3 regions of the Mesorhizobium sp. WSM4848 genome follow, and region 1 is predicted to be linked to each of the others. Evidence: predicted binding sites of a transcription regulator. Region 1 holds the regulator's gene; each other region holds the start of a gene.
The links. The regulator LexA, encoded in region 1, represses DNA repair genes until DNA is damaged. The targets are predictions, from matches to a motif close to TGTTCNNNNTGTGTTCNG.
Positions count from the first base shown of each region.

Region 2: the regulator LexA is predicted to act here: its motif matches at 3,075-3,092, upstream of AC0L16_RS25840 (single-stranded DNA-binding protein).
Region 3: the regulator LexA is predicted to act here: its motif matches at 1,528-1,545, upstream of AC0L16_RS03145 (ATP-dependent helicase).

Region 1 is NZ_JBVVPX010000004.1:197,840-202,451, reverse strand. It holds gene AC0L16_RS06470 (ComEC/Rec2 family competence protein) at 1-1,143, shown strand, start outside; gene lexA (transcriptional repressor LexA) at 1,137-1,874, opposite strand; gene AC0L16_RS06460 (molybdopterin molybdotransferase MoeA) at 1,979-3,184, opposite strand; gene moaC (cyclic pyranopterin monophosphate synthase MoaC) at 3,184-3,681, opposite strand; gene trpC (indole-3-glycerol phosphate synthase TrpC) at 3,748-4,599, opposite strand; gene trpD (anthranilate phosphoribosyltransferase) at 4,604-4,612, opposite strand, start outside.
Region 2 is NZ_JBVVPX010000034.1:28,722-33,333, forward strand. It holds gene AC0L16_RS25820 (helix-turn-helix transcriptional regulator) at 1-226, opposite strand, end outside; gene AC0L16_RS25825 (hypothetical protein) at 312-848, shown strand; gene AC0L16_RS25830 (MarC family protein) at 1,179-1,808, shown strand; gene AC0L16_RS25835 (OsmC family protein) at 1,896-2,321, opposite strand; gene AC0L16_RS25840 (single-stranded DNA-binding protein) at 2,454-2,972, opposite strand; gene AC0L16_RS25845 (cupin domain-containing protein) at 3,194-3,583, shown strand; partial or broken gene AC0L16_RS25850 (ArsR/SmtB family transcription factor) at 3,661-3,840, shown strand; gene AC0L16_RS25855 (SRPBCC family protein) at 3,902-4,300, shown strand; partial or broken gene AC0L16_RS25860 (ATP-dependent Clp protease proteolytic subunit) at 4,322-4,612, shown strand, end outside.
Region 3 is NZ_JBVVPX010000002.1:162,809-167,420, forward strand. It holds gene AC0L16_RS03145 (ATP-dependent helicase) at 1-1,487, opposite strand, end outside; gene AC0L16_RS03150 (dienelactone hydrolase family protein) at 1,823-2,728, shown strand; gene AC0L16_RS03155 (EamA family transporter) at 2,729-3,634, opposite strand; gene AC0L16_RS03160 (Lrp/AsnC family transcriptional regulator) at 3,724-4,203, shown strand; gene AC0L16_RS03165 (hypothetical protein) at 4,477-4,612, opposite strand, start outside.

The DNA of each region.
Region 1 (4,612 bases):
GAGGTGGTCGGCGCAAGCTTCCAGATGTCCTTCGCCGCGACTGCGGCTCTCGTGGGTGCCTATGCCGGTTGGTCCGACTATCGTGCCGACAAGGCCACGGCGCCGCGCCAAAGACGGTCACCGGTCGTTTTCGTCACCCAGAAACTCGTCGCTGGGGCAGGCACCATCGCAATGACCTCCATCATTGCCGGCAGCGCCACCGCGCTCTTCGCCATCTGGCACTTCCAGCGCGTCTCGCCGCTCAGCCTGTTCGCCAATCTGGCCGTCATGCCGATCGTCACGATCGTCATGTTCCTGGCCGTCCTCAGCGCCTTGGCAATGCCTTTCGGCCTCGACGGCCCTTTCCTCTACATGATGGGCAAGGGGCTGACGGTGATGATTGCAATTTCGGGATGGATTTCGGAGCGTTCGCCGGTCGATGCAGTCGGACTGATTTCGTTGCAGTCGGTTCTGCTGGTGACGGTCGCCCTGGTCATCGCCACGATGGCGACGACATGGCTGCGGCTTGCGGCACTTCCCTTTGCGCTCGCCGGCCTGCTGACGATTTCGGGGACGCGCAACCCCGACGTGCTGATCTCGGAGGATGCGCATCTGGTGGCGCTGCCGATCGGCGGCGGCGAACTTGCCGTCAACCGGATGCGTTCGAACGAATTCACCACCGACAACTGGAAACATGCGCTGGTTTCAACGACGATCGTCGAGCCGGAGACATTCGAGAAAGGAGATGTGCAGTCCGACATCGCCGATCCGGCCGACCTGCCGCCGGGAGCGCCTTTCACCTGCACTGCCGGCCTGTGCCTCGCCCGGCATCCGTCCGGCGCGCTCATCGCGGTCGCCGACGACCGCAAAACCGCGCGGCCAGCCTGTGCCTTTGCGGATCTGATCGTCATCGACGATGCCACAGCCTATTACAAACCCTGCCGCAATCCGCTGGTTCTCGTCGTCACCAAACGGCAGCTCGCTCGCATGGGCAGCGCCGCCGTCTTCTTCGATCCGCTATCGGCGACGACGCGCGCAGAAATCCGTTTTGCCGTCAGACAGCCATACAGGCCCTGGCATGAGCAGCGGCGATTTTCGCGCGAGGCGAGGGGCCTGCCGCCCTACCGCAAAGCCGAGAAACCCAAGAAGCCTGCCGCTCAGTAACGCCGGATCAGTCCGACGAGCTTGCCCTGCACCTTGACCCGGTCCGGCCCGAAGATGCGTGTCTCGTAGGCCGGATTGGCGGCTTCCAAGGCGATCGAGGCGCCCTTGCGGCGGAACCGCTTCAGCGTCGCTTCCTCCTCGTCGACCAGAGCGACAATGATCTCGCCAGGCTGGGCCGTATCGGCGTTGCGGATGATGACCGTGTCGCCGTCGAAGATGCCGGCCTCGATCATCGAATCACCCTTGACCTCCAGCGCGTAGTGCGTGCCGCCGGTGATCATGTCCGGTGGCACCGAGATCGAATGCGTCTGGTGCTGGATGGCGTCGATCGGCACACCGGCAGCGATGCGGCCCATCACCGGTATGGAGACGGTGGCAACGACGTCGTCGTCATTGCCGGCCGCACGCATGCGCGAAGGCGCCGGCTTGATCTGGCGCCCGAGGCCGCCCTGCCCAAGGCTGCCTTGAATGACGCTCGGCGAGAATTTGCGCGCCGCATTGAGGCCCGGCGCGATCGAATCGGGCAGGCGCAGCACCTCCAGCGCGCGGGCGCGGTTGGGCAGGCGGCGAATGAAACCGCGTTCCTCCAGCGCCGTGATCAGCCGATGGATCCCCGATTTGGAGGCGAGGTCGAGCGCTTCCTTCATCTCGTCGAACGAGGGCGGAATGCCGCTTTCCTTCAGCCGCTCGTGGATGAACATCAGCAGTTCATGTTGTTTGCGTGTCAGCATCGCGACCCCCAACAGAATCAGAAAAACAAACCCAGAACAAACACTATCTGTTCCAGTTGTGTTCCGCAACCATTTAAAGTTTAATGAATGCGTTGACGTTTTGTTCAGCGTAGCATCAGCACCCTGCAGGCGGTGCCGGCCGCGCCTGCGGCAGCGAATGGTTCGCGCACGATCAGTCCGTTGGCGTCGGCCAGCATTCTGAGCATCGAGGAATCCTGGATACTGAACGGCGTTGCCTCAAGCGTGCCAGCTTCTTCCTTCACCACCGCGCGTACATAGTCCTGCCTGAGATCGTTGGCCGGCATGGCGGCGCCGAGCCGCGCCTGGCGCATGTCCTGACGGAAGGCGCGGCCGCCGAGCCGCGCCAGCAGCGGCTTCAGAAAGAGCTGCGTGCAGACCAGGCTGGCCACCGGATTGCCGGGCAGGCCTAGGCAGCGGATGTCGCCCAGCCGCCCGAACATCAGTGGCTTGCCGGGCCGCATGGCGATTTTCCAGAAATCGAGCGCCATGCCTTCGCCGGTCAGCACGTCATGGACGAGGTCGTGGTCGCCGACCGAGGCACCGCCCAGCGTGACGATGACATCGGCGCCTGCGTCGACCGCTTTTTTGACCAGCGCGGCGATCGCCTCCTTGCGGTCGGGGGCGATGCCGAGATCGAGTGCGCTGGCGCCGACCGAGCGGACCGCGGCGGCGACGCCATAGGCATTGGAGGAGATGATCTGGTCGGGGCCAAGGTCGCTGCCCGGCGGCAGCAATTCGTCGCCGGTGGCGATGATGGCGACCAGCGGCCGTTTCACCACGCTGACCTGCGGATGGTTGGCCGACGCCGCCAGCGACAATGCCGCCGGATCAAGCAGGCGGCCTTTCTCCAGCAGCATGTCGCCCTGCGAGAAATCGAGCCCGAGGCGGCGGATGTTGCGGCCTTCAACCGTCGGCGCGGTCACTTCGACCATGCCGCCGCCGAGGTCGCGGACATTCTCCTGGATGACGATTGTGTCGGCGCCTGCGGGAATCGGCGCGCCGGTGAAGATGCGCACGGCCTGCGCCGGGCCGACTGCTCCGGCAAAGCCGCGTCCGGCCGGCGCCATGCCGATCACCGAAAGTCTCGCGGGCACGGACGCGACATCGTCGGCCCGCACGGCATAGCCGTCCATGGCTGAGGCGTTGAATGGCGGCTGGGTGCGGAGCGCCATGAGTGGCCCCGCCAGCACGCGGTCGGCGGCGACCATCAGGGCGACGCTTTCAGCCTGCAAGGGCGCAGCATCCTCAAGCAGGCGCTCGAGCGCCTCGGCGACCGCAAGCAGCGCCATTATTGGCCTGCCCCCTGGGCATCCGCCGTGTAGTCGCCGGATTTGCCGCCGGTCTTTTCCACCAGCCTGATGCCGGAGATCGCCATGGCGCGATCGACCGCCTTGGCCATATCATAGATGGTCAGGCAGGCGACCGAGACGGCGGTCAGCGCTTCCATCTCGACGCCGGTCTTGCCGGTGACGCGGGCCAGCGCCGTGACCTTCAGGCCGGGCAGCTTCGCGTCCGGTTCGATGTCTACCGATATCTTGGTCAACAGCAGCGGATGGCAGAGCGGGATTAGCTCATGCGTCCTCTTGGACGCCATGATGCCGGCGATGCGCGCCGTGCCCAGCACGTCGCCTTTCTTGGCATCGCCGTCGAGAATCATTTTCAGCGTTTCGGGCCGCATCGAGACAAGACCTTCGGCGATTGCCGTACGGGTCGTCTCCGCCTTGTCGCCGACATCGACCATATTGGCTTCGCCTTCCGCGCCAAGATGGGTGAGGGCGGCCGACATCGTCAGGTCACCTTGGAGCGACGTGCGTCCGTTTGGACGCACAAACTACGCTCTAACGCTTTGTATCTATGCATCATGCTCTCCGAAAATCGATTCCGATTTTCGGGCAGATGCATTGGCGGGCGCCTTGCCCGTCAAAAGCAGGTGCGTCGCAGTGGCCACGTCCTGTTGCCGCATCAGGCTCTCGCCGACGAGGAAAGTGCCAATGTCGCTCCGTTCCAGCCTGCGGCAGTCTACGTGCGAGAAAATACCGCTCTCGCTGACCAGCAGCCGGTCGGCCGGCACCATCGCCGCGAGCCGCTCCGATGTCTCGATGCTGGTTTCGAACGTCCGGAGATTGCGGTTGTTGATGCCGATCAGCCGCGACGACAGTTTCAGCGCGCGTTCCGTCTCGGCCTCGTCATGCACCTCGACCAGTGCGTCCATGCCGAGCTCGAAAGCCGTCGTTTCGAGTTCCCTGGCCACGGCGTCATCGACGCTCGCCATGATGATCAGGATGGCGTCCGCGCCCCACGCACGGGCCTCGAACACCTGATAGGGCTCGAACAGAAAATCCTTGCGCAAAGCGGGCAATGTCACGGCGCTGCGTGCATCGGTGAGGAATTCAGGCGCCCCCTGGAAAGACGGCGCATCGGTCAGCACCGACAGGCAGGCAGCCCCACCTTTGGCATAGGCCCTGGCCAGCGCCGGCGGATCGAAATCGGCGCGGATCAGGCCCTTGGACGGGCTCGCCTTCTTGATCTCGGCGATCAGCGCGAAACTGCCGGATTTGCGTTTGGCTTCAAGGGCCGAGAGAAAGCCGCGTGGCGCGTCGGTAGCCTTTGCCCGTGCCTTGATTTCGGCAAGCGGCACCCGCGCCTTCGACGCCGCGATCTCGTCGCGCTTGTAGGCTTCGATCTTGCGCAGGATATCAGACACGGCGCTATCCGTT
Region 2 (4,612 bases), on a different contig from region 1:
GCCCACACTCGTAGCAAGTGCCAGCGTTGCCGAGCAGGAGCGCACCCGGCGTCAGCATCGCCGTGCCCTGGCGTGCGCGGTAGCGGAAGGTGCCGTTGGTCACCACGGCGACGCAGAAGTTGCGATGCTCTTCCTCGAACGGGCGATCAGCGGCGCCGGCGGTGCAGACCACGTCCGACACCCGCCAGCCTTTTCCGGACGCCAGTGTATGCACGCTCGTCGTCATGGCCGAAACATAGCAATTTTTCCCAAGCGCAAGAAGACTGCCAAGGCCGATTCTTCCCGGTCTCCTGACAATGTGGGCAGAAACTATGTTCAATTCATCTTCCTTTGCCGAAGCCTTGCACAGTGACGGGCCAGCCGCAGGCCTTGCCGAGAAACTGGATCTTTACGGCCGCTTCGTCGGCGCCTGGACGTTCGATGCCACGCGCCATCTCGAAGACGGCCAGGTGTTGACCGGGCGTGGCGAGGTGCATTTCGGCTGGGTGCTCGAGGGCCGCGCGATCCAGGACGTATGGATCTTGCCCGCGCGGAACACTGGCGCACAGGGCTCGCTCGGCAAATGGACCTTCTATGGCACGACACTGCGCGTCTATGACCCCGGCGTCGATGCCTGGCATATCTTCTGGAGCGATCCGCGCACCCAGTATTACAGCCGCCAGCTCGGCCGCGACGAGGGCGACACCATCGTCCAGCAAGGCGCCGACGGCACCGGCGCTTCGGTGCGCTGGAGTTTTTCCCGGATTACCGAAAACTCCTTCCGCTGGCTGGGCGAACGCTCGCAGGACGATGGCGTGACCTGGCGGCTCGAAGTCGAGTTCCTGGCGCGGCGCGCGAGTGGAAGTTAATGGGTACCGAGGAACGCAGCGGTGCGAAATGAGAGCCGCAGCGATCCTTCCCACCCCCTCTGTCCTGCCGGACATCTCCCCCGCAAGGGGGAAGATCGGATATCACATCGGCCTACGCCAAATCTCCAACGTTGAACAAGATGGCGCGGCTAGCTGAGCTGCCATCTCCCCCCTTGCGGGGGAGATGGCCGGCAGGCCAGAGGGGGGTGCTGTCCCGCCGACATCAGAAGATTTCCGGCACGCGGGCAGTTTTCTCCACCAGTTTCCACCACCCCGGCTTTGCTCTACCAATGCAGGCTCTCGGGCACGGCCCGGCGGGGAGGGTCAGAGATGCCGAGCTTCGACAGCCTGTTCAACGCGTTCGTCACCATTCTGGTGACCATCGACCCGCCCGGCCTGGCGCCGCTCTTCCTCGCCGTGACGCGCGGCATGAACCGCGAGGAGCGCAACCAGGTTTCCGTGCGCGCCTCGATCATCGCTTTCCTGGTGATGGCGCTGTTTGCAATCGCCGGCGCATCGATCCTGTCGGTGTTCGGCATCACGCTGCCGGCCTTCCGCGTCGCCGGCGGGTTCCTGCTGTTCTTCATCGCCTTCGAAATGGTGTTCGAGCGCCGGCAGGACCGCAAGGAGAAGATCGGCGACGTCGCCATCACCAAGGACATGATCCACAACATCGCCGCCTTTCCGCTGGCGATCCCGCTGATCGCCGGTCCGGGCGCAATTTCAGCGACCGTCCTGCTGTCCGGCTCGTTTCCAGGTTTTGGTGCGCAGGCAGCCCTTGTCGGCATCATCGCGATCTGCCTTGTCATCACCTATCTGGTGTTCGTGCTGGCCGAGCGCATCGACCGGGTCCTCGGTCAGACCGGCCGCTCGATCCTGACACGGCTGCTCGGTGTCATCCTGGCGGCGCTCGCCGTGCAGTTCGTCGCCGACGGCGTCAAGGCGTTGATGGCGGCATGAAAATGAAAGCGGCCTCGCGCTTGATTGCCGAGGCCGTCATTTTCGGCTCCCCGCTCGCGCCACGAACCGCCACTGGCGGGCGCTATCCTACTTAGCCGTCGTATCAATAACTTCGAAGTCGTGGGTGATCTCGGCAGTCTTGGCGATCATCGCCGAGGCCGAGCAGTATTTTTCGATCGAAAGATCGATTGCCCGTCTGACCTTGTCATGCGAAAGCGCTCGGCCCTTGACGATGAAATGCATATGGATGCGGGTGAACACCCGCGGCTCCTTCTCCGCCCGGTCGGCATCGAGTTCGACCACGCAGTCTTCGACCGCCTCGCGCCCCTTTTCGAGGATGTGGACGACATCATAGGCCGAGCAGCCGCCGGTGCCGAGCAGCACCAGTTCCATCGGGCTTGGCCCCGGCGTCTTGCCATCCGGTCCGAACGCGGTCCCAAGCACCACCTTGTGACCGCTGCCGGACTCGCCGACGAAAGTGCGCTCCTCGACCCATTTGATCCGTGCTTTCACCTGATACGTCCTTTCACCGTGCACCGCTCAAACGCACAACGTCCCGAAAATCCGAGACAGATTTTCGGGACGCCAATGCGTGGCCTCAAGTAGCTGGTTGTCAGCTCGTGCAGAGCCGCTCGCACCGAGGGATCAGAACGGAATTTCGTCGTCGAGTTCGCGCGACGAACCGCCGCCACCCTTGTTGCCGCCACCGCCGCCGCGATTGAGACTCTCGCCCGGGCCGGACTGGCCGAAATCGGAACCGCGGCTGCTGCCGCCACCGGCGTAGCTGCCGACCTGACCGCCCTCGCCCTGCCCGCGTGCGTCGAGCATCTGCAGCTCGCCACGGAACTTCTGCAGCACGATTTCGGTCGTGTAGCGGTCATTGCCGGTCTGGTCCTGCCATTTGCGCGTCTGCAACTGGCCCTCGACATAAACCTTCGCACCCTTCTTCAGATACTGCTCGGCGACCTTGGCGAGCTGCTCGTTGAAGATCACGACATTGTGCCACTCGGTCTTTTCCTTGCGCTCGCCGGAAGTCTTGTCGCGCCAGCTTTCCGACGTGGCGACGCGGATATTGACGACCGGCTCACCCGAATTCAAACGGCGGATTTCCGGGTCCGCCCCGAGATTGCCCACCAGAATGACCTTGTTGACGCTACCCGCCATGACACTTCTCCACGCTCATCCGAAAACAAATTTTTCTCGCTCTCACCTTATAGACTGCGGACAATCCCCGCCTGCCGTGGCTGGCTTTTCCCACAAGGTTTTTGTTCTCTTTTCGTTCTAGTCTCATTTGACCCTTATTGTCAAGGAATGTCAGCAACAAGTAGTATCTTGGGCCTGGAAATTCCACGATATCTGGCCGCCGGGATCGAAGGTTGAACACAATGAAGGCAGTTGCACATGAGGACCAGCCGCAAGAAGAGTGGCGAGCGGGAGTACAAACCCGCATGCACGTCTCGGCCCGCAACGGCGCAGCTCAACTTTGCATATTTGAACAATGGGTCGAGCCCTGGGTTGGCGCCCCGACACATTGGCACCCGGTCGAGGAAGTGCTTACCGTGATCGCTGGCAAGGCCGAAATGTGGATCGATGAGGAGCGTGTCGTCTTGATTCCCGGGCAGTCCCTTGTTGTTCCCGCGCACAGCAAACATGGCTTCCGAAACGTCGGCTCAGAAATGCTTCATATCCACGCCGTGCTCGCGTCTCCAATTTTCGAGGCGACGTTCGACGGGTCCCCCGAGATGGTGAGACACTGGCTTCTAACGAGCCTGTAAAACAGCTCCCTGCCTAAAACACCGCCATCCTAAAGCACCGCTTGCCAAATCAATAAGTGTCGACTTATGCTTCTATCATGATCGAAGCCGAGATTTTTCGAGCGCTATCCGACCCGACGCGCCGCGCCGTCTACGAACGGCTCGCCGCCGGCGAGATGACCGTATCGGAACTGTGCAGCGGCATGAGCGTGTCGCAACCGGCCGTCTCGCAGCATCTCGCAGTGCTGCGCGGCGTAGCATTCAGACACGGCGGCAGACTCGATCGAGTTCGAGTGCGAACTTCCGCACCCGCCGGAAAAAGTGTGGCGGGCGCTGACGGTGCCGGACCTGCTCGCGGCCTGGATGATGCCGAACGACATCAAGCCGGAGATCGGCAGCCGCTTTGCCTTTGCCAAGGCGGATGCACCGATCGAGTGCGAAATTCTCGACGCCGAGCCCGAACGCCTGCTGCGTTACTCCTGGCGGGAGCGGCCGGCGCCTGGCAATACAGCGCATCCGCTCACCAGCCCGCTGGATAGCCCAATGGATAGCATCGTCACCTTCACGCTCGACCGCACAGTGTCGGGCGGCACGCATCTGCGCATCGTCCACGACGGATTTGCGCGAGTAGCTACGCCTGCGGTTGCCGGCGCCGGTTGCCGGCTTTCGCTCAACGCACACAGCCCCAGACAGATCATGGCCGCAAACACGCCTCGCCTCTCCCTGCGCGCGGCCTGAGCGGCACAACGGAGAAAAGCGATGAGCGGTTTTGCCAATCTGGTGCCGATGGTGATCGAGCAGTCGAGCCGCGGCGAACGCGCCTTCGACATTTTCTCGCGGCTGCTGCGCGAGCGCATCGTCTTCATCAACGGTCCGATCGACGACAATGTGTCGGCGCTGGTCTGTGCCCAGCTTCTGTCGCTGGAATCCGACAACCCGGACAAGGAGATATCGCTCTACATCAACTCGCCAGGCGGCGTGGTGACCAGCGGCTTCGCGATCTACGACACGATGCAGTATATAAGCAGTCCGGTATCCACCGTCTGCATG
Region 3 (4,612 bases), on a different contig from region 1:
GCGACGACGCGGAAGAAGGCCAGGGCGTCGCGGATTTCGAGGCGCTCGTAAAAGCGCGGGCCGCCGATGACGCGGTAGTTGAGGCCGAGGGTGACGAAGCGGTCCTCGAACTCGCGCATCTGGAAGGACGCGCGGACAAGAATGGCCATGTCGTTGAGATTGTGCTTCTGCCGCTGGTAGGCCTCGATGGTTTCGCCAACGGCGCGGGCCTCTTCCTCGGAATCCCAGGCGGCATGGACATGCACCTTCTCGTCGTCCTCAGCGATCTTTTCGGTGAACAGCGTCTTGCCGAAGCGGCTTTCATTGTGGGCGATGAGGTGGGAGGCGGTGGCGAGGATGTGCGCGGTGGAGCGGTAGTTGCGTTCCAGCCGGATGATCGTGGCGCCGGGGAAATCCTTGTCGAAGCGCAGGATGTTGTCGACCTCGGCCCCGCGCCAGCCGTAGATCGATTGGTCGTCGTCGCCGACGCAGCAGATATTGACTTTGTTATCGCTCACGGGCTGTTCCGCGCCTGCCGGCGCGGGCCCGACCCCCCTTTTTTGCGCGCCTTCGGCGTCGCGGGAGGGGCCTCGCAAGGGCTCGGACGCCCGGTCGGGCTTGCGGCCTTCGACCGTTTGCAAACCTGTTGATGTTGAAGCTCGTCCGGCATCCGGCCGCTGCGCCAGCAGCCGCAGCCACATGTATTGGGCGGTGTTGGTGTCCTGGTACTCGTCGACGAGGATGTATTTGAAGCGCTTGTGGTATTCCTTCAGCACGTCCGGATTGGCGCGGAAGATGCGGATCGGGTGGCACAGGAGATCGCCGAAATCGCAGGCATTCAGCGTCTTCAGCCGCTCCTGATAGGACTTGTAGAGCTCACGGCCCTTGCCGTTGGCGAAGGCGCGGGCGTCGCCCTCGGCAATCTCGGCGGGGCCAAGCCCCTTGTTCTTCCAGCCGTCGATCATCTGGGCGAACTGCTTGGCCGGCCAGCGTTTGTCGTCCAGTCCTTCGGCCTGGATGAGCTGCTTGATCAGGCGCACGACGTCGTCGGTGTCGAGAATGGTGAAGTCGGATCTGAGCCCGGCAAGCTCGGCGTGGCGGCGCAGCAGCTTCACTCCAATCGAGTGGAAGGTGCCGAGCCACGGCATGCCTTCGACATTGCCTTCGCCGATCAGCAGGCCGATGCGCTGCTTCATCTCGCGCGCCGCCTTGTTGGTGAAGGTGACGGCGAGGATCTGCGAAGGGAAGGCCTTGCCGGTGGCGAGGATGTGGGCGATGCGGGTGGTCAGGACGCGCGTCTTGCCGGTGCCGGCGCCGGCCAGCACCAGAACCGGGCCTTCGGTGGTTTCCACGGCCAGCCGCTGCTCGGGGTTGAGACCGTTCAGATAATCGGGCGCATTGGCATGGCCGCTGCGGGCAGCCATGGCGCGCGCAGCAATGCCCGACGGGGCCACGGGCCGCGCGTTCGGTTCATCAAAAAAAGGCATATCTTCCGAAAAGCCGGACATCTCCTCCGAATGTAGTGATTCGGCAGCGAAAGGCCAGAAGTGTCTCCGTTTTGTTCTCTGTCCAGCCGGGGGAGTTGCAAATCCGATGGCACGCCAGCCAAAGCGCCGGCCTGCTCGACAGGCACGGCGGGTCGGAGAATGCAGGACGCAAATGCGCGGTTGCCCATGGGCGCGCCGCGGAGCGCACCGGTCGGAAGGAGTATCATCCTGGACCAGCCGCCGGTCTGGCGGACCTGCGCTTGCGCCACCAGCGGCTCACTGATCCGTGACTGGACCGTGCGGGCTTGTACCCTATCTTGCGCGGCGGACATGTTCCCGAAGCCGAGGAGAGCGCCATGACAAAACCGAGCCCTGCCAGCCCCGCCGTGAAGAGACCCGCCATTACCCAGGCGATGATCGACGCCTATGACGAATACACGCATCTGACGCTCGACCGGCGGCGCTTCATGGAACAGTTGACCAGGCTTGCCGGATCAGGTGCGGCGGCCGCCGCAATCGCACCGCTGCTGGCGGCGAATTCGGCCCGGGCGGCGGTTGTTGCCGAGGACGATGCACGCGTGACGGGCGAGGACATCAGCTACCCCGGCAGCGGTGGCGAGATGAAGGGCTATCTGGTCAAGCCGGCCGGCCAGTCAGGCAAGCTCGGCACCGTCATCGTCGTGCACGAGAACAGGGGGCTCAACCCGCATATACGCGATGTGACGCGGCGCGTGGCGCTGGAAGGCTTCGTTGCGCTGGCCCCGGACTTCCTGTCGCCGCTCGGCGGCACGCCGGCCGACGAAGACAAGGCGCGCGAGCAGATTTCTAAACTCGATCCGGCTCAGACCACCGCCAATGCGGTCGCAACGGTCGCTTTCCTTAGGGGCCGCGAGGATGGCAACGGCAAGGTCGCCGCGGTCGGCTTCTGCTGGGGCGGCGCCACGGTGAACACACTGGCTGCCAACGCGCCGGATCTGGCTGCGGCTGTCGCCTATTACGGCATGCAGCCGAAGGCCGAGGATGTGCCGAAGATCAAGGCGGCGCTGCTGCTGCATTATGCCGGGCTCGACACCCGCATCAATGCCGGTATCGACGCCTTCAAAAAGGAACTCGATGCAACCAAGGTCGAGCACACGATCCATATCTATGAAGGCGCCAATCATGCCTTCAACAACGACACGTCGGCGGCTCGCTACGACAAGAACGCGGCGGACCTCGCCTGGGGCCGGACGATCGCCTTTCTCAAGGAGAAGCTCGCCTGATCAGGCATTTGCCGGTTTGTGGAAAGCGACGCCGGCCACCACCAGAGCGATGCCGATGCAATCGGCAGGGCTGGGTATCTGGCGGAGCACAATGACGCCGATCAGCGTGGCGGTGACCGGCAGCAACGACAGCATCAGCGCGAAGCTCGATCGGGGCAGCCGCGACATGGCAAGCTGGTCGCAGATATAGGGGATGACCGACGAGCAGATGCCGACGCCGATGGCGGCGATGAGCAGTGGCGGCGCCGTGAAAGCCGGCAGCGCATCGGTGAAGCCGATCGGCAGCACGATGAGGAAGGCGACCGCCATGGCAGCGCCCAGGCCGCCGATGCCGTCGCCAGCGCCGGCGCGGGCAACGCGATGGCCAAGCACGATGTAGCCGACGAACAGCGCGCCGTTGAGGAAAGCCCAGAACAGGCCGATCGGGTCGCTTGACCATTTGACGTCGATGAGCAGCAAGGTTCCGGTGACGGCAATGGCAAGGGCCGCGAGATTGCGCGGGCTTCTGACGCCGACCAGCGCAACGCCGATGGTGCCGACGAATTCGATCGCCGCGACCAGCGAGATCGGCAAGCGGTCGAGTGCCAGGTAGAAGGAGCAATTCATCACGCCGAGGCAGGCGCCAAAACCGAGAAGCAACAGCCGTGTCGGCCGGTCGGCGCGGGCGAAGGCCGTCCAGGGCCGCGTCAGCGGCGCGAAGACAAGGGCGGCCGTGACGATGCGCAGCCAGGCCATGCCGAGCACGCCGACATGCGGGAAAAGCAGCACGGCGAAAGCCGGCCCGAGATAATGAAACACGGCACTGACGCCGAACCAGACATGCGGCGGCAGCGAGGCCGCCAGCCTGCCAAAAACAGGGCCGGCGAGGGAAGGGATTGCAGACGGGGATTGCGCTGGATCTTCCATGCGATCATCATCGCAGGCAGTCTTTCCGGTTTATATGGATAGTGATTAGTCAGAGAGATAATTAGCTTTCCGAAGCAAAGGAGTTTTCCCTGAAACGCCTTCGAAACGAAAATGCTGATCTGGATGCGGCGGATCTGAAAATCCTGCGCCTGCTGGAAAAGGATGCGCGCACCAGCACCGCTGAACTGGCGCGCTCGGTCGGCCTGTCGGCGCCGAGCGTGGCCGAACGCATCAAGCGGCTGCAGGAGAGCGGCGTGATCGAGGCCTACACGGTGCGGATCAACCCGGCCGCGCTCGGCATGAAGCTGTCGGCATGGCTGCGGATCAGGCCGGTGCCGGGGCAACTGGCTGTAGTGGCCGAGATCATCCGCGACTTGCCGGAAATCGCCCAATGCGATCGGGTGACCGGCGAGGACTGTTTCATCGCGCTGGCGCATGTCGGCTCGGTGGCCGAGCTCGAACGGGTGATCGACCGGATCATTCCGTTTGCGATGACCAACACCGCGATCATCCAGTCGTCGCCGGTGGTGGCGCGTTCGCCGCTGGCGGCAGTGACGCACCAGCCCTGATGGTTGAGGTGGTCGCTCGTCAGTACATCAGCTTGACTGGAAAACGTCGCGCCGCCCCTCATCGCCCTACCGGGCACTTCTCCCGTATAGTGACGGGGAGAAGGACGCCTTCGCGACGGGAAGTCGCTATTCTCCAGTGTTGCGGGAAGAGCGACAAGGCGGCGGCAAGCTCCCTTCTCCCCGGGGAGAAAGTGGCGGCATCCGGATGAGGGGCGGCGCAAACGCTCCAGAAAAATGCAACCGGAGGACAAGACCATTTCTTCCCGCACCCGATCAAGCGTGCCCGCGCTTCATCCGCGCTTGCTTCAGGATGGCGCGCCAGCGGATCATGGCGAAAGGGATCGGCTCGTTGTTGTTGGCGATGGTAAAAATTTCGTTGTTGAGGTTCTTCAGCGATCGCCAGAAATCA